DNA from 3 places in the Streptomyces sp. NPDC048643 genome. Region 2 is predicted to be linked to each of the others. Evidence: riboswitches for the same ligand, from Rfam matches in the RefSeq annotation. Region 2 holds a riboswitch; each other region holds the start of a gene.
What was found. Region 2 has a riboswitch for cobalamin ahead of AB0C62_RS06910 (CbtB-domain containing protein). Riboswitches for the same ligand answer to the same signal wherever they lie in the genome.
Positions count from the first base shown of each region.

Region 1: linked by a shared signal. The riboswitch ahead of AB0C62_RS27170 (cobalamin biosynthesis protein) and the one ahead of AB0C62_RS06910 (CbtB-domain containing protein) in region 2 are both predicted to bind cobalamin.
Region 3: linked by a shared signal. The riboswitch ahead of AB0C62_RS29440 (hypothetical protein) and the one ahead of AB0C62_RS06910 (CbtB-domain containing protein) in region 2 are both predicted to bind cobalamin.

Region 1 is NZ_JBEZHO010000032.1:34,083-41,645, forward strand. It holds gene AB0C62_RS27165 (cobyric acid synthase) at 1-737, opposite strand, end outside; gene AB0C62_RS27170 (cobalamin biosynthesis protein) at 734-1,705, opposite strand; cobalamin riboswitch at 1,809-1,953, opposite strand; gene AB0C62_RS27175 (hypothetical protein) at 2,091-2,309, opposite strand; gene AB0C62_RS27180 (inorganic phosphate transporter) at 2,330-3,568, opposite strand; gene AB0C62_RS27185 (lysozyme) at 3,747-4,556, opposite strand; gene AB0C62_RS27190 (class II aldolase/adducin family protein) at 4,902-5,705, shown strand; gene AB0C62_RS27195 (alpha/beta fold hydrolase) at 5,936-7,075, shown strand; gene AB0C62_RS27200 (hypothetical protein) at 7,300-7,563, shown strand, end outside.
Region 2 is NZ_JBEZHO010000005.1:45,798-53,360, reverse strand. It holds gene AB0C62_RS06935 (methylmalonyl-CoA mutase family protein) at 1-1,306, shown strand, start outside; gene scpA (methylmalonyl-CoA mutase) at 1,306-3,477, shown strand; gene meaB (methylmalonyl Co-A mutase-associated GTPase MeaB) at 3,474-4,457, shown strand; partial or broken gene AB0C62_RS06920 (DUF2083 domain-containing protein) at 4,494-4,858, opposite strand; gene AB0C62_RS06915 (CbtA family protein) at 4,964-5,722, opposite strand; gene AB0C62_RS06910 (CbtB-domain containing protein) at 5,744-5,965, opposite strand; cobalamin riboswitch at 6,006-6,152, opposite strand; gene AB0C62_RS06905 (enoyl-CoA hydratase/isomerase family protein) at 6,261-7,361, opposite strand.
Region 3 is NZ_JBEZHO010000037.1:13,491-21,053, reverse strand. It holds gene AB0C62_RS29445 (cobalamin-binding protein) at 1-444, opposite strand, end outside; gene AB0C62_RS29440 (hypothetical protein) at 571-1,983, opposite strand; cobalamin riboswitch at 2,078-2,204, opposite strand; cobalamin riboswitch at 2,345-2,419, shown strand; gene AB0C62_RS29435 (prenyltransferase/squalene oxidase repeat-containing protein) at 2,564-5,338, shown strand; gene AB0C62_RS29430 (hypothetical protein) at 5,335-6,285, shown strand; gene AB0C62_RS29425 (energy-coupling factor transporter transmembrane component T) at 6,282-7,478, shown strand; gene AB0C62_RS29420 (ATP-binding cassette domain-containing protein) at 7,475-7,563, shown strand, end outside.

The DNA.
Region 1 (7,563 bases), on a different contig from region 2:
CGGAACGGCAGCACGCCGTAGGTGCGGCGCCCGGTGAGACCGTGCAGCATCTCGAGCCCGGGCTCCAACAGGCTCACGTCGCCGCGGAACTTGTTGACGAGGAACCCGGCGACGAGCGCCTGGTCCTCGGGCGACAGCAGGGCGACCGTTCCGAAGAAGGAGGCGAAGACCCCGCCCCGGTCGATGTCGCCGACGACGAGCACGGGCAGCCCCGCGTTCCGCGCGACCCCCATGTTCACGATGTCGGTGCGCCGCAGATTGATCTCGGCCGGACTGCCGGCCCCCTCACAGATCACCGCGTCATACGTGCCCCGCAACCGCTCCAGACAGTCGAGAACGGTCCCGAGGAGTGCTTCCCGGCCGCCCCCGCGCAGGTCGCCCCCTGAGGGCGCGCCGGCGGCCGACGGATCCCCCGGTGTCCCGAAGAAGCCACGGGCGCTCATCTCGCCCACCGGCCTGCCCATCAGCACGACCTGGCTGGTGCGGTCGCCGCCCGGCTTGAGCAGCACGGGGTTCATCAGCGCCGTCGGCTCCACGCGGGCGGCCTGCGCCTGCATGGCCTGCGCCCGCCCGATCTCGGCTCCCTCCCGCGTGACGAACGAGTTCAGGGACATGTTCTGCGCCTTGAACGGGGCGACCTTCACCCCCTGGCGCACCAGCCACCGGCAGATCCCGGCGGTCACCACGCTCTTGCCCGCGTCCGAGGTGGTCCCGGCGATCAGCAGTCCGCCGCTCATACGGTGCGTCCCTTCCTGGTCGACGTTCCGGTCGGCTTTCCGGTCAGCAGTACGCGTGCGGCGGCACTCACGCCGAGCGCCAGCCAGCCGACGCGACGGGAGAGCCGTACGGCCCGCTCGATGTCGGCGACCCGTACGGCACGCCCGGCGTCGTTGAGCACGGGCCGGTGCTCGACCCGGCCCCCGTACGAGAGGGTCCCGCCGAGCCGCACCCCGAGCGCGCCGGCGAAGGAGGCCTCCACCGGCCCGGCGTTGGGGCTCGGATGCCTGCGCGCGTCGGCACGCCAGGCCCGGACGGCGCCCCGCGGGTCGGACCCGGCCACGGTCGCGAGAACGGCGGTCAGCCGGGCTCCGGGCCAGCCCGCGACGTCGTCGAGTCGTGCGGAAGCCCAGCCGTAGCGCCGGTACTTGGGGGACCGGTGCCCGACCATCGCGTCGAGCGTGTTCACGGCGCGGAAGGCGACCAGTCCGGGTACGCCGGCGGCGGCGCCCCAGACGAGGGCGCCGACCACGGCGTCGGAGGTGTTCTCGGCGACCGACTCGACGACGGCCCTGGCGATCCCGTCGGCGTCCAGCGCCTGCGGGTCGCGTCCGCACAGATGCGGCAGTCGCTCGCGGGCGACGTCGATGTCCCCGGCCGCGAGCGCGCCGCCGATCGCCCGTGCCTCACGGCCGAGGGAGGTCCCCCCGACGACGGCCCAGGTGGCGGCGGCGGTCAGAGCGAGGGACGCGGCGTCCGAGGAACGCAGGGAACGGCCGGCGAGCGCGGCGAGGCCGGTGGCCCCGCCCACGCACACGGCTGTGTGCAGCGCGCCCCACCCGCGGTGGTCGCGCCACAGGGTGCGCTCGACGGCCGTGGCCGCCCGCCCGAACGCGGCGACCGGATGAGCCCGGCGGGGATCGCCGAGGAGCAGGTCGCCGAGGAGGCCGGCGGCGGCGCCGTACGCGAAGACGCGATCGGCCCGCACGGGGTCAGCCCGCCGTGGGGTGCGGCAGAACTCTCTTGCACATCAGGACCGGCAACGGGCAGCCGCGCATGGCGATATGTCCTCACTCAGGGTGTCCACGCCCTGGTTCGACGAGACCGGCGGCGAGAGTTCCTGGCTCCCGGGGAGTTTCCTCCCCGATGACAGTGGCGGGACCGCGCCGGATTCGCACCGGCTTCCTCTCATGCCGCCGTACTTGGCTCCGGCAGTCCACCACGGGGTGAGAACGGCCGTCAACTTGCTGTTGACCTGCGGAGGGAGAGTGTGCGAAGCCCCACACAGCAGTGGGGTGCGGGACGGAGATCCGTCCCGCACCCCACGGTGAAGTGCTGCCCGGGAACGGCCCGTTCGGGGCCGTTCGTCCGGGTTACTTGCTCATGATGAGCGAGATGCCGTACGCCACCGCCGCGGCGCAGGCCGCGAAGCAGACGTAGGCGCCGGTGGCCGCCGCGACGGCGGAACCACCCTGGGCCGACTCCTTCTTGGAGAGGCCGGCGACGCCGAGGGTGAAGAGGCCGACGAGGACGACGGTGGCTCCGAGACTGACCCCGAAGACGGACCCGAGGGCTGACCAGTCGATGTGCATGCTGCTTCTTCCTTCGGTTCTCAGGCCACGCGCGACGGCGCCGACGGGTTCGCCGTGGGCTCGGCGGGTGCGGGGATGGTGGCCGTGAGGTCCTCGGCCACGGTGCCGGCCGGGGGCGGGGTCACGGCGGCGATGGCCGTGGTGACCACGCCGGCGGGCTCCTCGGCGTTCACGTTGGTGTGGTCGATGACCTCGCGGCGCGAGCGGCGCCAGATCGCGAAGCTGGAGACGACCAGGAAGACGGCGACGAGGGTGGTGCCCCAGGCGCCGAAGCCGGTGACCCACTCGGCGAGCGCGCCGACCAGGGCGGCGGCGGGCAGGGTGAGCGCCCAGGCGACGAACATCCGGGTGGCGGTGGACCAGCGGACCACGCCGCCCTTGCGGCCGAGGCCGGCACCCATCACGGAGCCGGAGACCGCGTGCGTGGTGGAGAGGGAGAAGCCGATGTGCGCGGAGGCGAGGATGACCGTCGCGGCGCTGGTCTGGGCGGCGAAGCCCTGCTGCGGCTGGAGGTCGGTCAGGCCCTTGCCCATGGTGCGGATGATGCGCCAGCCGCCCAGGTAGGTGCCGAGCGCGATCGCGAGACCGGCGGAGAGGATGACCCAGACCGGCGGGTCCGAGTCGGGAGCGACGGCGCCACCGGCGACCAGGGCCAGGGTGATGATGCCCATCGTCTTCTGCGCGTCGTTGGTGCCGTGGGCCAGCGAGACCAGGCCCGCGGAGGCTATCTGGCCGGCGCGGTACCCCTTCTCGGTGGCCTTGCCACCGGCGTTCCTGCTGAGCCTGTACGACAGCCGGGTGGCCAGCATCGCGGCCAGACCGGCCACGATCGGGGCGGCGACGGCGGGTATGAGCACCTTGCCGACCAGGACGTCCCCGTGCACCGCGCCGGTGCCGGCCGAGGCGATGGTGGCGCCGACCAGGCCGCCCATGAGGGCGTGCGAAGAGCTGGACGGGAGTCCGATGAGCCAGGTCACCAGGTTCCAGAGGATCGCGCCCACCAGGGCGGCGAAGATCACTTCGGGCTGGATGCCGGACTCGTCGACGAGGCCTTTGGAGATCGTGTTGGCGACCTCCACCGAGAGGAAGGCGCCGACAAGGTTCAGCACGGCGGACATGGCCACCGCGACCTTGGGCTTGAGTGCGCCGGTCGAGATGGTGGTGGCCATCGCGTTGGCGGTGTCGTGGAAACCGTTCGTGAAATCGAACACGAGAGCGGTAACGATCACGATTCCGAGGAGGAGCGTGATGTGTTCCATTTACCCAGGCTTCTGTTGGACGTCAGTGGCAGGTGGACCGTAAGCAACCTGGATGAACGGAAGATGAACTGGGACGGGCTTTGTGGTGTCCCGATCGGCGAATCCACGTTCCGCTTGTCTCCGGGGAGAGATGCGGGAGTTCGAACGGAGGCGGAATGCCGGGCTCCAGTACGGATCGCTATCCGCGCGCGAGTCGTTCGAGACCGGCCGGGGAGCCGTGGAAGAGATCCTGGTCACCCGGCAGGCTGCCGGTGGTGGCGTGCTGCCAGAAGGTCCAGGTGGACCAGCCCGCGGGCAGCGCCCCCGGGTCGGCCGCGTCGTAGCGGGCCAGCCAGAGGGCGTGCCGGGCGGCGAAGGTGCGGCTGGAACCGGTGCACGTGTTCCACCAGTGCGTGGTCGTGTAGATGACCGGCGTCCGGTCCGTCTCCCGCTCGACCTCGTCGCTGAACTCCCTGATCCAGCGCACCATGGCGGCCGGGCTCAGGCCGTAGCAGGAGCGGTGCCGGGCGTACGGGTTGTACTCGATGTCCAGCGCGGGCGGCAGCGTCCGGCCGTCCGCGCTCCAGGATCCGCCGTTGCGGACGAAATACTCGGCCTGGGCGGTGCCGGACGACTTGTCCGGCACCGCGAAGTGGTAGGCGCCGCGCAGCAGCCCGGCCGCTCCCGCTCCGTCGTACTGCCGGGCGAAGTAGGGGTTGCGGTAGGCCGTGGACTCGGTCGCCTTCACATAGACGAATCCGGCGCCCTTCGACTTCGCGCGCCGCCAGTCGACGTCCTTCTGATGCGAGGAGACATCGTGCCCCTTGACGCCGCCGACGGGCTGCTTCGGGCTCTGGGGCCGGCCCTCGGCATGGGCATGGGCGCGGACGGGGGCCTGGGCCTGGGCGGGAAGGGCGGCGAGAGCGGCACCGCCGACGGTGAGCGCCGCCGCGACGGCGGTCACGACGGCACGGGCACGTCGGCGGAACAGGTGGTGGTCACGGGCCATGCGTCGTCCCCCGGAACGGCTGCGTACGCGGCAACCCCCCGGAGATTACTGGAAGATCGGACGATGCCCGCCATCCCGGTCGATCTCGGATGATCTCCTTCGATCCCCCTCTCTCGGCCCTCACGGCGTGGTGAACGGAGCACGAGCACCTGCTCGGCCTCCTGAACGGGCGAACGCCCTTCACTCCGAAGTGGATCCGCCCGCGGGGCGTTGACGCCCGCGACTGGCAGGATCGGCGGGATCGCGGCATGCCCGAACGGACCGGCCGGGCGACGGACGGGACGGCAGGGTGGACGGCGCGGGTGCTGCGGGCCATGCGGGCGGGACGTGAGGGAGGACGTACGGATGACGGACGGGCGCGACCGGCGGGACGGGCAGGACCGGCGTGATGAGGCCGGGCGCGGTGCGGGTGACGCGCACGGTCAGCGGTACGAGCGAGGAGATGAGCGGGACGACCCGCACCCCGGGGGCGCCGGGGCGGCCTGTGTCGCGGGGGAGGGGCGGGACGCCGTGATCGCGGCGGCGTGGGACGACCTCGTCACGACGGCCCGCCGCACGGTGACCGACGGGCTCGTGGTCGGAACCTCGGGGAACGTGTCCGTCCGCGTCGGGGACACCGTCCTGGTCACCCCCACCGGTGTGCCCTACGACCGGCTGAAGCCCTCCGACGCCGTCGGCGTCGACCTCGACGGCCGCCAGGTGCTCGGGTCGCTGCGTCCGACCAGCGAGCTGCCGATGCACCTCACCGTCTACCGCGATACCGACGCCCGGGCCGTCGTCCACACCCACGCCGCGCACGCCACGGCCGTGTCGACCCTCGTCCCCGAACTGCCCCTGATCCACTACATGGCCGGTGCCGTCGGCGGCCCGGTCCGCGTCGCCCCCTACGCGACGTACGGCACCCCGGAGCTGGCCGCGAACGTGCTCCGGGCGCTGGACGGCCGCACCGCCTGCCTCCTGCAGAACCACGGCACGCTCGCCCACGGCGCCTCACTGGACCAGGCGTACGACCGCACGGCCCAGCTGGAGTGGATGTGCCGCGTCTGGCTCCTGTCCTCCTCGGTCCCGGGCCTGACCCCCCACCTGCTCTCACCCGCCCAACTCCAGGAGGCGGGGAAGCGCCTGCGGGGCTACGGGCAACCGGGCTAGAGACGCCCTCGCGACGCCGGAGGACACGAGGCGGACGAGGGCAGAAGGGGTCGGCGAGCACGCGCCGGGTCCCGGGCCACAGGGTGCGGACTGTCCCGCGAGGCAAGGGCGCCAAGGGCTGGAAGCGCCCTCGGGACGAATCGTTCGCCGCGGGGGTGCCTCCGAGGGGCTCTCACCGCCGCGGCCCCCTCCCACTGGCCGATGGCGGGCTCCACCGGGAGACTGGTCGGGTGCGCACCCTAAGAGCGACGGCCGCGGCCGTAACTGTCGCCACAGCCGTCGCCACAGCCGCCGGCGCGGCCTCCGTGGCCGCGGGCCGGTTCGCGAGCGACGCCGCGCTGAAGACGCGTCCCGGCAAGCCCCTGCCCACCGAACCGCGGCTCACCGTGCACGCCACGACGGCCGGCGGGATCACCCTGACCCGCGCCCTGGCCTCGCGGCGCCCCGGCACCTACGGCCTCGCGGGCGACGGTACCCACGCCGTCGTCGGCCCGGTCCAGGACGCCACCCCGCACACCGCCGACACCGTCGTCCGCCGGCTGGACGGCGTCACCCACGGCTCCCTGGAACCCGGCGACAAGGTCTGGCTCGTCCCGAACCTGTACGTGGGCGACCCGCAGTCCGCCCTCGGCCTTGAGCATGCCGACGTCGACGTACCCGGAGAACTCGGCGCGCTGCCGGCCTGGTTCGTCCCGGCCGTGCGCGACACCTGGATCATCACCGTGCACGGCCTGGGCGCCACCCGGGAACACCCCATGAACGTGATGAGGTTCCTGAACCAGCGGCACTTCCCGGTGCTCGACCTCGCCTACCGCGGCGACCTCGGCGCCCCCCGCTCACCGGACGGCCTGAACCACCTCGGCGAGACCGAGTGGCGCGACCTCGACGCGGCCATCCGCTACGCCGTGCGATACGGCGCCCGGCGGATCATCCTGTACGGCTGGTCCACCGGCGCCACCATGGCACTGCGCGCCGCCGCCCACTCCGCCCTCCGCGAGCGGATCTCCGGCCTGATCCTGGATTCCCCGGTCCTCGACTGGGAGGCCACGCTGCGCGCCCTGGCCGGCGCCCGGCACACCCCGAACTTCCTGCTGCCGCTGGCCGTGCGCGCCGCCCAGGGCCGCACCGGCGTACGCGGCGACCGCATCGCGCACGCCGCACACCCCGACCGGCTCACCGTGCCGACCCTGCTGGTGCACGGCCCGGACGACACCATCGCCCCCTGGGGCCCGTCCCGCCGCCTCGCGGCGAGCCGCCCGGACCTGGTCACCCTGTACACCGTCCCGAAAGCCCCGCACGCCGCGATGTGGAACGCCGACCCGACCGGCTACGAAGAGGCGCTCCGCCGCTTCCTCACCCCGCTGATGTGACCCCGGCGGCGATCCGGAGCAGCCGCTGACGCGCCCGGGTCCGGGCTCCTGCGGCCGCCCCGACCGGGTGCTTCCGGCGCCCTTCCGGTTCTGTCCCGGACAACTCCCCGCGGCGCACTTTCCGGTGCGTCGAGCGCCCCGGCGAGCCCGCTCCCGGAGCGCCCCCGGCACCCGCGAGGGCATTCCGTTTGGGTTTTCGGACCGTCAACCGGAAGACTGCACCCGTGACGTCCCGTAACCCGCGCGACTCCAGGCTCCGACTCGTCAGCCCGCGGCCCCTCGCGGCCGCTCCCCGAGCGGTGACCCAGCGCCGCACATCGCGCCCCGCGCCGCGACCGCCGGAGGGCACACCGCCGCCCGCGGAACTCGCCCGCATGGCCCGCACCGGCCTGTCCGACGCGGCCCGCGTCGCCCGCTGGGCCGACGCCGCACTGCGCCCGGGACGCGACGACGCGACCCCCGACGGCAAGGGCGCGCTCTCCGACGCG
Region 2 (7,563 bases):
TGTGGCTCCGGGTGCGGTCCGGGGCAACCTCGGCGCCGACCCGCTCGGCCACGAGGCCCGCACGGGCACCCCGATGGACTTCGCCCCGGTCGCCGCGCTCGCCCGGCGGTGCGCCGAGGACTACCCCGGGCTGCGGTCGCTGACCGTGGACGCGCTGCCGTACCACGAGGCCGGCGGATCGGCCGCGCAGGAGCTGGGCGCCTCCCTGGCGACCGGCGTCTCGTACCTCCGGGAACTGACCCGGGCCGGTCTGACCGTCGAACAGGCCTGCGCACAGCTTGAGTTCCGGTACGCGGCGACCGCCGACCAGTTCCTGACCATCGCCAAGCTCCGGGCGGCACGCCGCCTGTGGGCGCGCGTCGCCGAGGCCTGCGGGGCGCCGGCCGCGGGCGCTCAGGTGCAGCACGCCGTGACGTCGCCGGTGATGATGTCGCGCCGCGACCCGTGGGTGAACATGCTGCGGACGACCATCGCCACGCTGGCCGCGGGTGTCGGCGGCGCGGACGCGGTCACCGTCCTCCCGTTCGACCACGCGCTCGGTCTGCCCGACGCGTTCGCGCGCCGCATCGCGCGCAACACCTCGACGATCCTCATGGAGGAGTCGCACCTGTCCCGGGTCATCGACCCCGCGGGCGGCTCCTGGTACGTGGAACGGCTGACCGACGAACTCGCGGGCGCGTCCTGGGAGTTCTTCCGTTCGATCGAGCAGGACGGCGGCCAGGCGGCCGTGTTGCGCTCGGGCCGGCTCGGTGACGAGCTGGCGAAGACCTGGGCGGCGCGCTCGGCGAAGCTCGCCACCCGGCGCGAACCCATCACCGGTGTCAGCGAGTTCCCGCATCTCGCCGAGCGCCTGGTGGAGCGCGCACCGGCCCCCGCCCCGCCGTCGGGCGGCCTGCCCCGGGTCCGGCGCGACGAGGCGTACGAGGCGCTGCGGGCCCGCTCCGACGCGCATCTCGCCGCCACCGGGTCCCGACCCCGCGTCTTCCTGGCCACCATCGGCCCCGCCGCCGCGCATTCCGCGCGGTCCACGTTCGTCTCGAACCTCTTCCAGGCCGGCGGCATCGAGCCGGTCACCGACGGCACCTTCGAGGACAGCGGGGCCACCGAGGCCTGCCTCTGCTCCAGTGACGCGCTCTACGAGGAGCAGGCGGCGAGCACGGCCGAGGCCCTCACGGCGGCAGGCGCCCGGCACGTGTTCCTAGCCGGCCGTCCCGGGCAGTACCCGGGTGTCGACTCCTACGTCTTCGCGGGCTGCGACGCCGTCGCCGTCCTCTCCGCCACGCTCGACCGCATGGGAGTGTCCTGATGGGAATCCCCGACTTCTCCGGGATCGAACTGGGGACGCCCACCGCCGACGGCACCGCCGAGGAGTGGAGCGCCGCCGCGGCGAAGGCCACCGGCGGCGAGGCGCTCTGGGAGACCCCGGAGGGCATCGCGGTCAAGCCGCTGTACACCGGGCGGGACACCGAGGGCCTGGACTTCCTCGACACCTACCCGGGCATCGCGCCGTACCTGCGCGGCCCGTACCCGACGATGTACGTCAACCAGCCCTGGACGATCCGTCAGTACGCGGGTTTCTCCACGGCCGAGGAGTCGAACGCCTTCTACCGGCGCAACCTGGCGGCCGGCCAGAAGGGCCTGTCGATCGCCTTCGACCTGCCCACGCACCGGGGTTACGACAGCGACCACCCGCGCGTGACGGGCGACGTCGGCATGGCGGGCGTGGCCATCGACTCCATCTACGACATGCGGCAGCTCTTCGACGGCATCCCGCTGGACAGGATGACCGTGTCGATGACGATGAACGGCGCCGTGCTGCCCGTTCTCGCGCTGTACATCGTGGCGGCCGAGGAACAGGGCGTACCGCCCGAGAAGCTGGCCGGGACCATCCAGAACGACATCCTCAAGGAGTTCATGGTCCGCAACACCTACATCTATCCGCCGAAGCCGTCGATGCGGATCATCTCCGACATCTTCGCGTTCACCTCGCAGCGGATGCCGCGGTACAACTCCATCTCGATCTCCGGGTACCACATCCAGGAGGCGGGAGCGACGGCCGACCTGGAGCTGGCGTACACGCTCGCCGACGGCGTGGAGTACATCAGGGCGGGCCGGGAGGCCGGCCTGGACGTCGACGCGTTCGCGCCGCGCCTGTCCTTCTTCTGGGCGATCGGCATGAACTTCTTCATGGAGGTCGCCAAGCTGCGGGCGGCGCGCCTGCTGTGGGCGAAGCTCGTCAGGCAGTTCGACCCGCAGAACTCCAAGTCCCTCTCCCTGCGCACTCATTCGCAGACCTCCGGCTGGTCGCTGACGGCGCAGGACGTGTTCAACAACGTGACGCGTACGTGTGTGGAGGCGATGGCCGCCACCCAGGGACACACGCAGTCGCTGCACACCAACGCGCTCGACGAGGCGCTGGCCCTGCCGACCGACTTCTCCGCGCGGATCGCCCGCAACACGCAGTTGCTGCTCCAGCAGGAGTCCGGCACGACCCGGGTCATCGACCCGTGGGGCGGCAGCGCGTACATCGAGAAGCTGACGTACGACCTCGCCCGCCGGGCCTGGCAGCACATCGAGGAGGTCGAGGCGGCGGGCGGCATGGCGCAGGCCATCGACGCCGGCATCCCCAAGCTCCGGATCGAGGAGGCGGCGGCGCGCACCCAGGCGCGGATCGACTCCGGTCGCCAGCCGGTGATCGGCGTCAACAAGTATCGGGTGGCGACCGACGAGAAGATCGACGTCCTCAAGGTCGACAACTCCTCCGTGCGCACCCAGCAGATCGAGAAGCTGCGGCGGCTGCGGGCGGAGCGCGACGAGGGCGCGTGCCAGGACGCGCTCGACGCGCTGACGCGCGCGGCCGGCGGTGAGGGCAACCTGCTGGAGCTGGCGGTGCGCGCCGCACGCGCCAAGGCGACGGTCGGTGAGATCTCCGACGCGCTGGAGAAGGTGTACGGGCGGCACGCGGGCCAGATCCGTACGATCTCCGGGGTGTACCGCAACGAAGCAGGGGAGTCCCCGTCCGTGGACCGCACCCGCACGCTGGTGGACGCGTTCGAGGAGGCCGAGGGCCGCCGCCCGCGCATCCTGGTGGCCAAGATGGGCCAGGACGGGCACGACCGCGGCCAGAAGGTCATCGCCACGGCGTTCGCCGACCTGGGTTTCGACGTCGACGTCGGCCCGCTGTTCCAGACGCCCGCCGAGGTGGCGCGCCAGGCGGTGGAGGCGGACGTGCACATCGTGGGCGTCTCGTCGCTGGCCGCGGGGCACCTCACGCTCGTTCCGGCGCTGCGTGAGGAGCTGGCGTCGGAGGGCCGCGAGGACATCATGATCGTGGTCGGCGGGGTGATCCCGCCCCAGGACGTTCCGACGCTGCTGGAGATGGGCGCGGCGGCGGTGTTCCCGCCCGGCACGGTGATCCCGGACGCGGCCTACGACCTCGTCCGGCGGCTCGGGACGGACCTCGGGCACGAGCTGTGATCGCGCTCGACACCTACGTCAAGGGCGTCCTGGAGGGGAGGCGGGCACTGGTCGCCCGCGCCATCACCCTCGTGGAGTCCACCCGCCCCCAGCACCGGGCACTGGCGCAGGAGTTGCTGACCGAGCTGCTCCCGCACAGCGGTACGGCGCGGCGGATCGGGATCAGCGGGGTTCCGGGTGTCGGCAAGTCGACGTTCATCGACGCGTTCGGCACGATGCTGACCTCGCTCGGCCACCGGGTCGCGGTGCTCGCCGTCGACCCCTCCTCCAGCCGGACCGGCGGCTCGATCCTCGGCGACAAGACGCGGATGGAGCGGCTGGCCGTGGACCCGGACGCGTTCATCCGTCCCTCCCCCACGGCGGGCACGCTCGGCGGGGTCGCCAAGGCGACCCGGGAGTCGATCGTGGTGATGGAGGCGGCGGGCTACGACATCGTGCTCGTGGAGACGGTCGGGGTCGGCCAGTCGGAGACCGCCGTCGCGAACATGGTCGACTCGTTCCTGCTGCTGACGCTGGCCCGCACCGGGGACCAGTTGCAGGGCATCAAGAAGGGGGTCCTGGAGCTGGCCGACGTGATCGCGGTCAACAAGGCGGACGGACCGCACACCCGCGACGCCCAGACCGCGGCCCGTGAACTGGCCGGTGCGCTGCGGCTGATGCACGGCAGGGACGCGGCCTGGACGCCGCCCGTGCTCAGTTGCAGCGCCCGCGAGGGTGCGGGTCTGGACACCGTCTGGGCCCGGCTGGAACAGCACCGCACCCTGCTCGACTCCTCCGGCCGGCTCGCCGACAAGCGCCGTGACCAGCAGGTCGACTGGACCTGGACGATGGTCCGCGACGAGCTCCTCGGCCGGCTGCACGCCGACCCGGAGGTCCGCGCGCTGGCCCCCGACCTCGAACGGCAGGTCCGCGAGGGGTCGTTGACGGCGACACTGGCCGCCGAACGGATCCTGAAGACCTTCAGCGGCGAGGACGACTAGGGCCTGACCCCCGGCGCGGCGGCCGGTTCGGTCGGCCACCGGGTACGGGACGAAGGTGCTGGCGTTCTGGTCGATCCGCAGGGGCTGCCGAGCGGTGGAGCGGCCCGCTGGGGGCAGTCGAGGCGTTCGCAGACGCGGCAGCCCATGCCGATGCGGGTGGCCGCGGCGGCGTTGGCGAGGTCGAGGCCGTCGGAGTAGACGGGGCGGTGGGCGTGCCGGATCTCGCAGCCGAGTCCGACCGCGAAGGTCTTGCCGGGTTCGCCCCATCCGCCGCGGTGCCGGGTGATGGCCCGCGCGGTCCACAAGTAGCGCTGTCCATCCGGCATTTCCGCGGTCTGCACGTGGATGCGGCCGGGTACGGCGAACGCCTCGTGGACGTTGCACAGCGGGCAGGTTCCGCCGGGGTTCCACAGGTACGGCGGGGAGCGGGCTTCGTAGGCCGGTGCCTCCCCAGGAACGCGAAGGGCCCCCGGACGGTGCCGGGGGCCCTTGGCGTTGCCGGGGTCTCAGCCGGCGGCCGGGACCGACCGCCCGGAACCGACGGCTGCGGGCTTCGGGTTCAGCAGGCGTTCGGCCAACTCACCGAAGACCAGGCCGAATCCGCCCCACAGTGCTGCCTGGATGGCCAGGGCCGAGAGCCGGAACCGCCACAGCAGGGTGGCCGGGAAGTCCTTGGGCACCTCGTTGATCACGGGCAGGAACTCGTAGGCCAGGCCGATCACGACGGCGAAGGCGGCCACCGCGACGACGGTCGCGTACCAGGTGCCGGTCCTCGGGGCGAGCCGCTTGCCGAGGAGGGTGGCGGCGACGGCCAACAGCACGCTGAGGACCATCATCAGGAAGTACAGGGTCGTCCGCTTGCCGATGGTGTCGGGGTCGCCGACCGACGGCGGGTTGGCCGGGTACTTCAGGAACGGCACGACGTAGACGGCGAGCAGTGCGCTGCCCGACAGCAGGAGAGCGGTCGCGCGCGCTCCGAACCGGCCCACGCGGCCGAGGGCGAAGCAGTAGGCGAGCGCGGCGATGCCGCCGAAGGCGATGCCGTAGAGCAGGACACCGGTGGCCAGGCCCGCGGTGGACTGCAGGCTGCGGGAGACGAGTTCGACCTCGTGCTCGTGGGCGGGGGCGTGCGCCTCCTCGAAGCCGATGGCGCTGTCGACGCTCGGTTCACCGAGGAAGTAGGCGACCACCAGCGCGAGCACGCCGGCCGCGAGGCCGGCGAGCATGCCGCGGACGAGGAGGTTTCTTACCGTTGCGGAGTTCATGAGTGTGCTCTGTCCCTCGCGTCAGTGGCAGGGGAAGCCGAGCAGGTGGCGGGCGTCGTGAACCCACTCGTGGACGTTCTCGCCCGAGACGACGGCGGTGGCGCCCTGTTCGGCGCCGACGAAGTAGAGCAGGACCAGCATCAGGATGCCGAAGAAGACCGCCCAGGGAGCAATCGCCTTCAGCGGCAGCTTGGCGGGTACTACGGCGGTGGTGGCTGTCGGCGGAGCGACGGTCTGCGCCATGGCAGGACCTCCTCGGGAGTTCGCGTCCCATCTCGGTGGTGCACTGGATGACGTCTACGGGTCTGACTTGCGAGGTGTCCAGCGTGCTGGAGCGTCTCGTTCACAGTGGCGCGACCGTGCCGGATTTCCCACCGGCTTCCGTCCTGACGTCATCGATATCGGACCGACCGTACCGCGTGGCGAGTACATGGCCAAGACCGCGCCACCTGGCGTGATCTTCCTCTCGCACCAGGTGGCCGGTCCGCGGGGGCGGTGCGTCAACGGCGCGCCCGGCCCCGGGGGTCGACGGGGAGCGTCACGCTCCCGCTCCGCCCGCCTGCGTGACGATGCCCGGGACCACGAGCCCGAGTTCGCGCTCGCCGAGCGGAGCGAAGAAGCGCTCGACGTCCGCGTCGGTCACCTCGGCGAGCATGGCCGGGGTCCAGTGCGGGTCGCGGTCCTTGTCGATGATCTGCGCCCGGACGCCCTCCACCAGGTCGGGAGCGGCCAGGAACGCGCAGGAGACGCGGTACTCCTGGTTCAGGACGCTTTCCAGCGGACCCGCCCGACGGGCCCGGCGGAGAGAGGCCAGGGTGACCTTCAGCGCGGTGGGCGATCGGCTGAGCAGGGTCTCCGCCGCCTCCTTGGCGGCGGGATCCCCGAAGGCGTCCAGCCGCCGGAGGATCTCCTCCACGGTGTCGGCCGCGTAGCAGGTGTCGATCCACGCCCGGCAGTCCGTCAGCGGCGCGTGCGGCGGCGGCTGGGTGTACCGGGCCAGTGCCTCCCGCACGGGCCGGTCCGTCAGTTGGGCGAGGAACGCGGGGAGGGCGGCGGACGGGACGAAGTGGTCGGCGAGCCCGCACAGCAGGGCGTCGCCGGCGGTGACCGAGGTTCCGGTCAGGGCGAGATGGGTGCCCAGTTCGCCCGGGGCGTGGACGAGCAGGTGGGTGCCCCCGACGTCGGGCACGAAGCCGATGCCCGTCTCCGGCATGGCGATCCGCGAGCGCTCGGTGACGATCCGGACGCTGCCGTGCGCGGAGATGCCGACGCCGCCGCCCATGACGATGCCGTCCATGACGGCCACGTACGGCTTGGGGTAGCGGGCGATACGGGCGTTGAGGTGGTACTCGTCACGCCAGAACGCGGCGGAGGCGGTGCCGTCCCCGTCGCGGGCGTCGTCGTGGACGACGCGGATGTCCCCGCCCGCGCACAGGCCCCGGTCTCCGGCGCCTGTGATGACGACGGTCTCTACGGCCGGATCGTGCTCCCATGCGGTCAGGGCCCGGTCGACGAGGTGCACCATCTCGTGGTTCAGGGCGTTCAGGGCGCGGGGCCGGTTGAGGATGATGTGGGCGGCCCGTCCCTCGGTCCGCACCAGGACGGAGGGTTCGGCGGCGAGTTCCTCGGTGCCGTTCATCCGATAACCTCCGTCGGGCCGTTGGCCACGATGTCGTGCATGATCTCGTTCGTTCCTTCCGGGGCCGGGTGGAAAGCGCAGCTCGGTGACGATCTTCTCAGCGCCCGTGCCGGCCGGGGGAGCCGGTTCCTTCGAGCGAGTGCGGGGCGCTGTCGGCGTCCGGGTACCCCGGATCGCTCACGCGGACGACCGACGCCCGGCA
Region 3 (7,563 bases), on a different contig from region 2:
GCTGCGCTCGGCCCGATCGCGTACGCCGAGGAGGTCGCCGACGGTGATCAGGCACTCCAGGACGTCGTCGAGTGTGCGGGGCTCCAGGCTGAGGACGCGGGTGTCGGCGTCGAGGAGGCGTACGGCGCCGCACACCTTCTCGTAGGAGACTGCGCACACGGCACACAGGTCCTGGGTGAGCACGACGTCCGGGCACAGGGCCGCGAGCGCTTCGGTGTCGAGGGTGTAGAGCGAGGATCCGGAGTGGGCGGACCCGCCCACGGCTTCGGAGATCTCGCGGCTGCTGAGGTCGTCGGGGGTGAACTCCGCCCCTGTCACGACGGGAATGGATGCCATCGCCTCTGGCGGCCAGTCGCATTCGTGGGTGCGGCCGACGAGAGCGTCCACCAGGCCGAGTTCGGCGACGATGTCGGTCGCGGCGGGGAGCAGGGAGACGATGCGCATGCGGCGACTGTAGGCGCTGCGGCGACGATCGACGCGTGCTGTGAACGGGAGGGTCCGCGACCCGTGACGGCCCGCGGCCGGAAGCATCCCCCAGGTGCTTCCGGCCGCGAACCCGGGCGCGGCCGGTCAGGCGCCCCAGCGCACGGCGATGGTGTCGCCGATGTTGATCACCTTCTGGCGGGTGGCCGCGGCGAAGCTGGAGCCATCGACGCTGACCTTCCAGGTGTTGGAACCGCTGTTGGCTTTGCCGTTGACCGTGGTGATCGTGCCGGTGCCCGAGGACGGCGTCACGCCCGTGACGCAACCCGACGGTGTGGCCGCGCTGATCGCCGCGTCGAGAACAGCGCCGAGGGTGGTCGTCGACCCGGTCGGGGTCAGAGCCACGGAGCAGACCTTGAGGCTGCCGGCTCCGTCATCCACGGTCAGCGCGAGCTTCGTCGCCGTGCCCGAGGTGAAGGTGCTTTGGCCGACCCACTGGGGAGCACCCGAGGTGACGGGGGTCGGCGGTGTGGCCGTGAAGCCGCCGCCCGCCACGGCGCGCAGCCCGTCGATCGAGGCGTAGGCCGACGGCGAGGTGTCGCTGGGCAGGTACTTGAAGCCGCCGCCCGGGTTGAACTGCTGGGCGATGAGGAAGTCGACCGGAGTCTTGCCCATGGAGGTGAGGAAGTCACCGGTCTGCGGGTTGATGCCGCAGGCGTTCAGGCCGGAGACCGCCCAGCCGTTGGAGTCGGTGTTGACCCCGAACATGGCGTTGAACGCGCCGCTGTTCGCGACCAGCTTCCCCTTGAGGAACGTCTTGGCCTGGACTATGTCGGTGTCCGTGTTGGGGACGCCGGAGACGCACAGGGCCGCCATCGCCGCGCCGGTCATGTCGATGTCGCTCGCCGCGGCGAGCTGGGTCGCGTTGCCTTCGGCCTTGCTGTAGTTCCAGCCGCCGTCGTTGTGCTGGTTGGCGCGGATCCGGGTGACGATCGCGTCGCGCAGGGACTGGGGAATGCGCTGTCCACCGGCCTGCGTCTTCGCGCCGTTCAGGGCCAGGGACGCGAAGACGGTCCCGTTGAAGTTGGCGGACGGGCCGAAGTAGCCGGCTTCCGCGGTCTGCCAGTAGCTGTAGATGTCGGCGACCAGGTTGCGGGAGGCGGAGACGCGGGCCGGGTCGATGCCCGCCGCGTACCCGTTGAGGGTGGCACGCTCGTAGTCGGTCACCACGGGGGTGGCCGACGGCCAGCCCGACGTCGCCAGCAGGTTGCGGTAGACGGTTCTCGCGTTCTTGCTCGCGTCACCGCCCGGGGTGACGTCCACGGCCGCGGTGCCGGCGGCGGCGAACGCGCTGAACGCCCATTCATTCGACAATCCGGACCCGGCGTACGAACCGTCGGCCGCCTGGAGCGACTTGAGATACGTCACACCGTTCGCCTTCGATGTGGCGATCTGAGCCGGGGTCGATGTGGCGGCCGCGGGCAGCGTGGTGAGGGCGAAGGCGCCGAGGGCGGCGGCTGCCGTGAGGGCGGGACGACGGAGTTTCACGAGACGGGACAAGGCCTGCTCCTGGGATGAGGGACGCCGGCCAGGCCCGCGCGCAGCCCAGGTGGCAGCGGCGGGTTCGGCCGCCGTCCAAACGCGTGGACCGGCTTCCAAAGACTGCTCGCCGCGCGGGTCTTCGGGCTCGGAGCGGCCCCTCGCCGTCCCACACCGTTGCGCGTCAGCCCCGGATTCTCACCAGGTTCCCCCACGTGGCAGCGCAGGACGCTACCCGAACCCTCCGTCACTCGCCAGACACCCCGAGGCACAGCCCGGCCCGACACCCGCCACCAGGGTGCGTGGCCTCCGAATCCGAGTTCGCCGCCTTGACGCTCCCCTCGCCTGCGTGTTCAATTCCGGCTGATACGCACTCAACTCCAGGGGAAGCCGGTCCAACGCCGGCGCTGACCCGCAACCGTAGGCCCGGCCAACACCCGGGCGAGCCGGAACACCTGGAGCCTGACGTTCAGCGACAAACGCCGTCGAGGACTACGGCGTGGTTCGACCAGCTCTCACCGCGGTGACTCTCCATGCGGCGAGGGCCTTTGACCACGCTCGGATACCCCCGTCGGTACACGACAAGGGGCCGGGGGCCGTGGTGGGGACCGACAAGCGCAGAGACCGGCGTACCGGAAAGAGACGGATACCCGCACTGTCGTCAGCGACGGCACTGCTGGTACTGGTGGGCTCGGCCCTGACGTTCCTCGCGGAGACGCCCGCCGCGGCCGACCCCATCGGCGACTGCACCGCCACCAAGGGCGCCGTCGTCGCCGTCGACTTCGGCCCGTTCGGAGGACCGGTCGAGCGCGGCTGCGACACCACTCCGACGACCGGCTACGAACTCCTGCACGAGGGCGGCTTCGGCACGACCGGGACGGAACACGACGGCCCCGCCTTCATCTGCCGCATCGGCAGCGACGCCTTCGACTCCGGCAAGCAGTACCCGACGCCGGACAAGGAGTCCTGCGTCCTGACCCCGCAGGCCACCGCCTACTGGTCCTACTGGACCGCGTCCCCCGGGCAGGACGACTGGACGTACAGCCAGTACGGCGCCATGGACCGCAAGCTCAAGGACGGCGACGTCGACGCCTGGGTGTACGGCGGGACGGACATCGGCGGCAGCACGGGCCAACCCACCTTCACCCCAGACGACGTGCGCGCCGGAGGCGGAACCACTCCCGACCCCGGCAACACGCCGACCGGTGCCCCCGGAGACGTCGATCTGGCCGCGGCCGCCGCATGGCTCAAGGGAAACCTCACCGACGGCGAGCGCATCGTCGACGACGGCGCCGATTCCCCGAACTACCTGCTCACCACGGAGACGGCCTACGCACTGGCCGCCGCCGACGGCAAGGACGCGGCCGTGCAGAAGATCGCCGTGTTCCTGACCGCCCACACCGACGACTACGCCTACCTGGCAGGCAAGAACGAAGCCCCCGACGCCACCGCGGCCGCCCGCCTCGCCCTCCTCGCCGAGATCACCGGCCAGGATCCGGCGGACTTCGGCGGCCACGACCTGATCGGCGATCTCAAGAAGAACGTCTGCGCCGCGGGCCCCGAATCCGGTGAACCGACACCCGGCTGCACCGGCAAGGGCGACTTCCAGAACGCCACGTTCGCCGACGGCCAGGCACTGTCGGCTCTGGCACTGCTGCGCGCCGGCGTGACGCCCCCCGCCGACACCGTCGACCGCCTCACCCAGATCCAGTGCAAGGACGGCGGCGTCACCAGCATCCTCATCCGCCCCGGCGAGTACTGCGACGGCGACCCCGCCACCACCGGTCTCGTGGCTCTGGTGCTGAACAAGGCCGGCGGCCACGACGACGAGGTCACCAAGGCCCGCGCGTATCTGAAGAAGGCCCAGCGCGAGGACGGTTCCTTCCCCGGCTACACCGGTGCCACCACCGGCAGCGTCGCCGCAACCGCATACGCCGCGCAGGCCCTGCGCGCTCTGGGCGACACCGCCCTCGCCGATGCGGCCACCGGTTGGCTCTCCCGACAGCAACTCGACGGCGGCGGCTTCGGGTTCGAAGAGGGCGCCACCGACCCGGCCCTCTACCCGACACCTCCGGCCGTCCTCGCCGGAGCGGGCACCAGCCTGGTCACCCTCACCACCAAGACCACCGACCCGACCGACCCGCCCACCAGCGAACCCCCCACCTCCGAGCCCCCCACTGGCCCTACCACCCGGCCAGGCGACGGACCCGATCTCAAGAAGGGCGTCGCCTACCTCACCGGCGCCACACAACTCCGCCAGGGCCAGTACTACACGGCCGGCGGCGACTCACCCCACGCCGACTTCGGACTGACCATCGACGGCGCCTACGCGCTCGCCGCCACCGGCCTGAACAACGCCAAGCTGCGTGGCATCGTCGACTTCCTCGACCACGGCGGCAAGGACGGCGAAGGCCGCACCGTGCAGGACTGGACCGGTGCCGGCACGCCCTACCCGGCGGGCGGATCCATCGGGAAGACCGCCCTGCTCGCCGAATCGGTGGGCCGGGACCCGCGCGACTTCGGCGGCCAGGATCTCATCGCCGCCCTGAACAAGGCCGTCTGCGCGCAGAAGAGCACCGCGCCAGACCGGTCCTGCCCCGCCAAGGGCGCCTACACCTACGCCCCTTCGGTCTTCTCCCAGTCCCTCGCCGTGATGGCGCAGCTTCGCGCAGGTGAGAAGACTTCGGCCAAGGAACCCATCGCCTACCTGGAGCATCTCCAGCAGGACAGTGGCGCCTGGCCGAGCCTCATCCCCTCCACGAACGACTCCGACGTGGACTCCACTGCCATGGCCGCCATGACACTGGACCTCGTGGGCACCGACACCGCTGACAAGGCCGTGGACAAGGCACTCGAGTGGATCGCCTCCCGGCAGCTCGCGGACGGCGGCTTCCCGGGCGCCGCAGGCGACTCGGTGAACTCGGCCGCGCTCGCCGTGCAAGGACTGTCCCTGCACGCCGGGTCGTACCGCGCCGAGATCGCGAAGGCACTGAAGTTCCTCGCCGGACAGCAGAACCACGACGGCGGCTTCAACGTGGCCAAGGAAGGCCAGCGCGGATCCGACCTGCGAGCGTCCACCCAGGCCGTGGGCGGTGCGACCGGCATCTCCTTCGGCGTTCTCGACCGCGACCTCAGCGGCACGTCGGCGCAGCCCACCCCGAGTCCCAGCGGCAGCATCCCCGAGATCGTCACGCCGGGGGAGTCGGGTGGATCCGGTGACGGCACCGACACCGCCGGGGGGACCGGTGGAGGCGTGCTCGCCTCGACCGGTGTCCAGGTCGGCGCGCTCGCCGGCATCGCTCTGGTCCTTGTCCTAGCAGGCTGGCGCACCGTCGTCGTCGCCCGTCGACGCGCCGAGTCCGGAGGCCGTTCATGATCTCCCCGTTCCTGACCCGCACCATCGCCCGCAGCGTCGCCGCGATCGGGCTGGCGGTCGCGGCGCTCGGAGCTACGGTCTCTCCGGCCGTCGCCGCGCCGCAGCCCATGGGCCGTTGCACGACCTCGTCGGGTGCGGTCCTGGCCGTCGACTTCAGCCGCTGGGGCGGGCCGGTCCTGCGTTCCTGCGGCACGACGCCGACGACCGGCTACGAGCTGCTCAACCAGGGGGGCTGGCGCACCACCGGCACCGGGCACGACGGGCCGGCCTTCATCTGCCGTATCGGATACAGCGGTTACCAGGGGGGCAAGCAGTACCCGACGGCGGCCGAGGACAACTGCGTCCTCACTCCGCCCGCCTCGGCCTACTGGTCCTACTGGCACGCCGACCAAGGCGCGAACACCTGGACGTACAGCCAGCTCGGCGCGATGCTCTACAAGCCCAAGCCGGGCAGCGTCGACCTGTGGATCTTCGGCGCCACCAACATCGAGGGCACACAGGGTCGCCCGAGGATCACCCCGGACCAGCTCCGCGCCCACAACACCCGTCCGCAGGGTGACGCCGGAAAGCCCGCCTCCACCGCCAAGGCACCCGCCCTGCCGCCGGGCGTCGATACCGGGCCCGCCCCCGAAGGACAGCCGAAGACCGAGCCCACCAAGACCGCCAAGCCCAGGACAGAGCCGAAGCACCAGCCGACGAAGCACTCGGCCAAACCCAGCACGAGCGCCTCACCGACTCCCAGCCCGAGCGCGTCCGCGAGCACGTCCGGCGCGCCCACCCCTGCCGTCACGTCGAGTACCGACACCCGGGTCGTCGACGCCGCGCCGGCTGCCGACGTGGCACACGACTCCGGTTCCCTGCTTCCGGTGGCCGCCGGTCTGTCCCTCGTGGTGGTCGTCGGCGGGGCGGCGGTGTTCGCCGCACGCCGGCGGCGCCGCACCGAGTGAGCGCCGTGGCCCGCACCACCACTGAACCGGCTCAGCCCGCATCCGGCCCCGTGCCCGATACGGGCGGCCGCCGCCTGCCCCGCACCCTGCATCCGCTCGCCTGGTGGATCTGGGCGCTCGCCCTGGCCACGGCGGTCAGCCGCACCGCCAATCCACTGCTGCTGTTCCTTGTCCTGGCCGTGCTCGGCTACGTCGTCACCGCACGCCGCACCGAGGCGCCCTGGGCACGCGGGTTCAAGTACTACCTCTACATGGCGCTGACCGTCGTCGCGATCCGCGTCGTGTTCCGAGCGGTCTTCGCGACCGGCATCACGCCGCGCGACCACTTCCTCTTCTCCCTGCCGCACATCCCCACCCCCAACTGGTACGCGGGCATCGAGATCGGCGGCCCCGTGTCGCTGGAGGCCGTTCTGTCCTCCGCCACGGACGGACTCCGCCTCGCCTGCATGTTGTGCTGCATCGGCGCCGCCAACACCCTGGCCAACCCCAAAAGAGCCCTGCGCGTCCTGCCCGGCGCCTTGTACGAACTCGGGGTCGCGGTCACCGTCGCGATCAGCGTGGCGCCGCAACTCGTGCAGAGCGTGCAGCGCGTCTCGCGCGCCCGCAAACTCCGGGCGGGCCGGAACAAGGGGTTCGCGGCGCTGCGCGGCATCGTGGTGCCGGTCCTGGAGGACGCGCTCGAACGCTCCCTGCGGCTGGCCGCGGCCATGGACTCACGCGGCTACGGCAGAGCCGGCACCGCCACCCGCCGCTCCCGCCGTCTGACCGGCGCGCTGATGCTGCTGGGCATGTGCGGACTGTGTGCCGGGGCGTACGGACTGCTCGACGCGACGGCGCCCTGGTTCCTCGGGCTGCCCTCCATGGCCTCGGGTGCCGCGCTGTGCGTGGCGGGCCTGCGGCTGGGCGGACGCAGGGTCACCCGCACCACGTACCGGCCCGACCCCTGGAAGCTGCCCGAGTGGGCGGTCGCCGGCAGCGGTGTCCTCTCCGCGGTGCTGCTGTTCACCAACCTCGGCTACAACGCGGCCGAACTCAACCCCTCCATCTATCCGCTGACGTGGCCGACGCTGCCGCTCGTGCCGACCGCCGCGATCCTGCTGGCCGGAGCGGCCGGATTCCTCTCCCCGCCACCCACCGCCGGACCCACCCCACGCCCCGTAGAGCGGCGTACCGAGAAAGCCGACGCCACGTGATCACCTTCGACCAGGTCACCGTCCACTACGACGACGCGGCACAACCCGCCCTGCGTGAGGTCGACCTCACGGTGGAGGAGGGCGA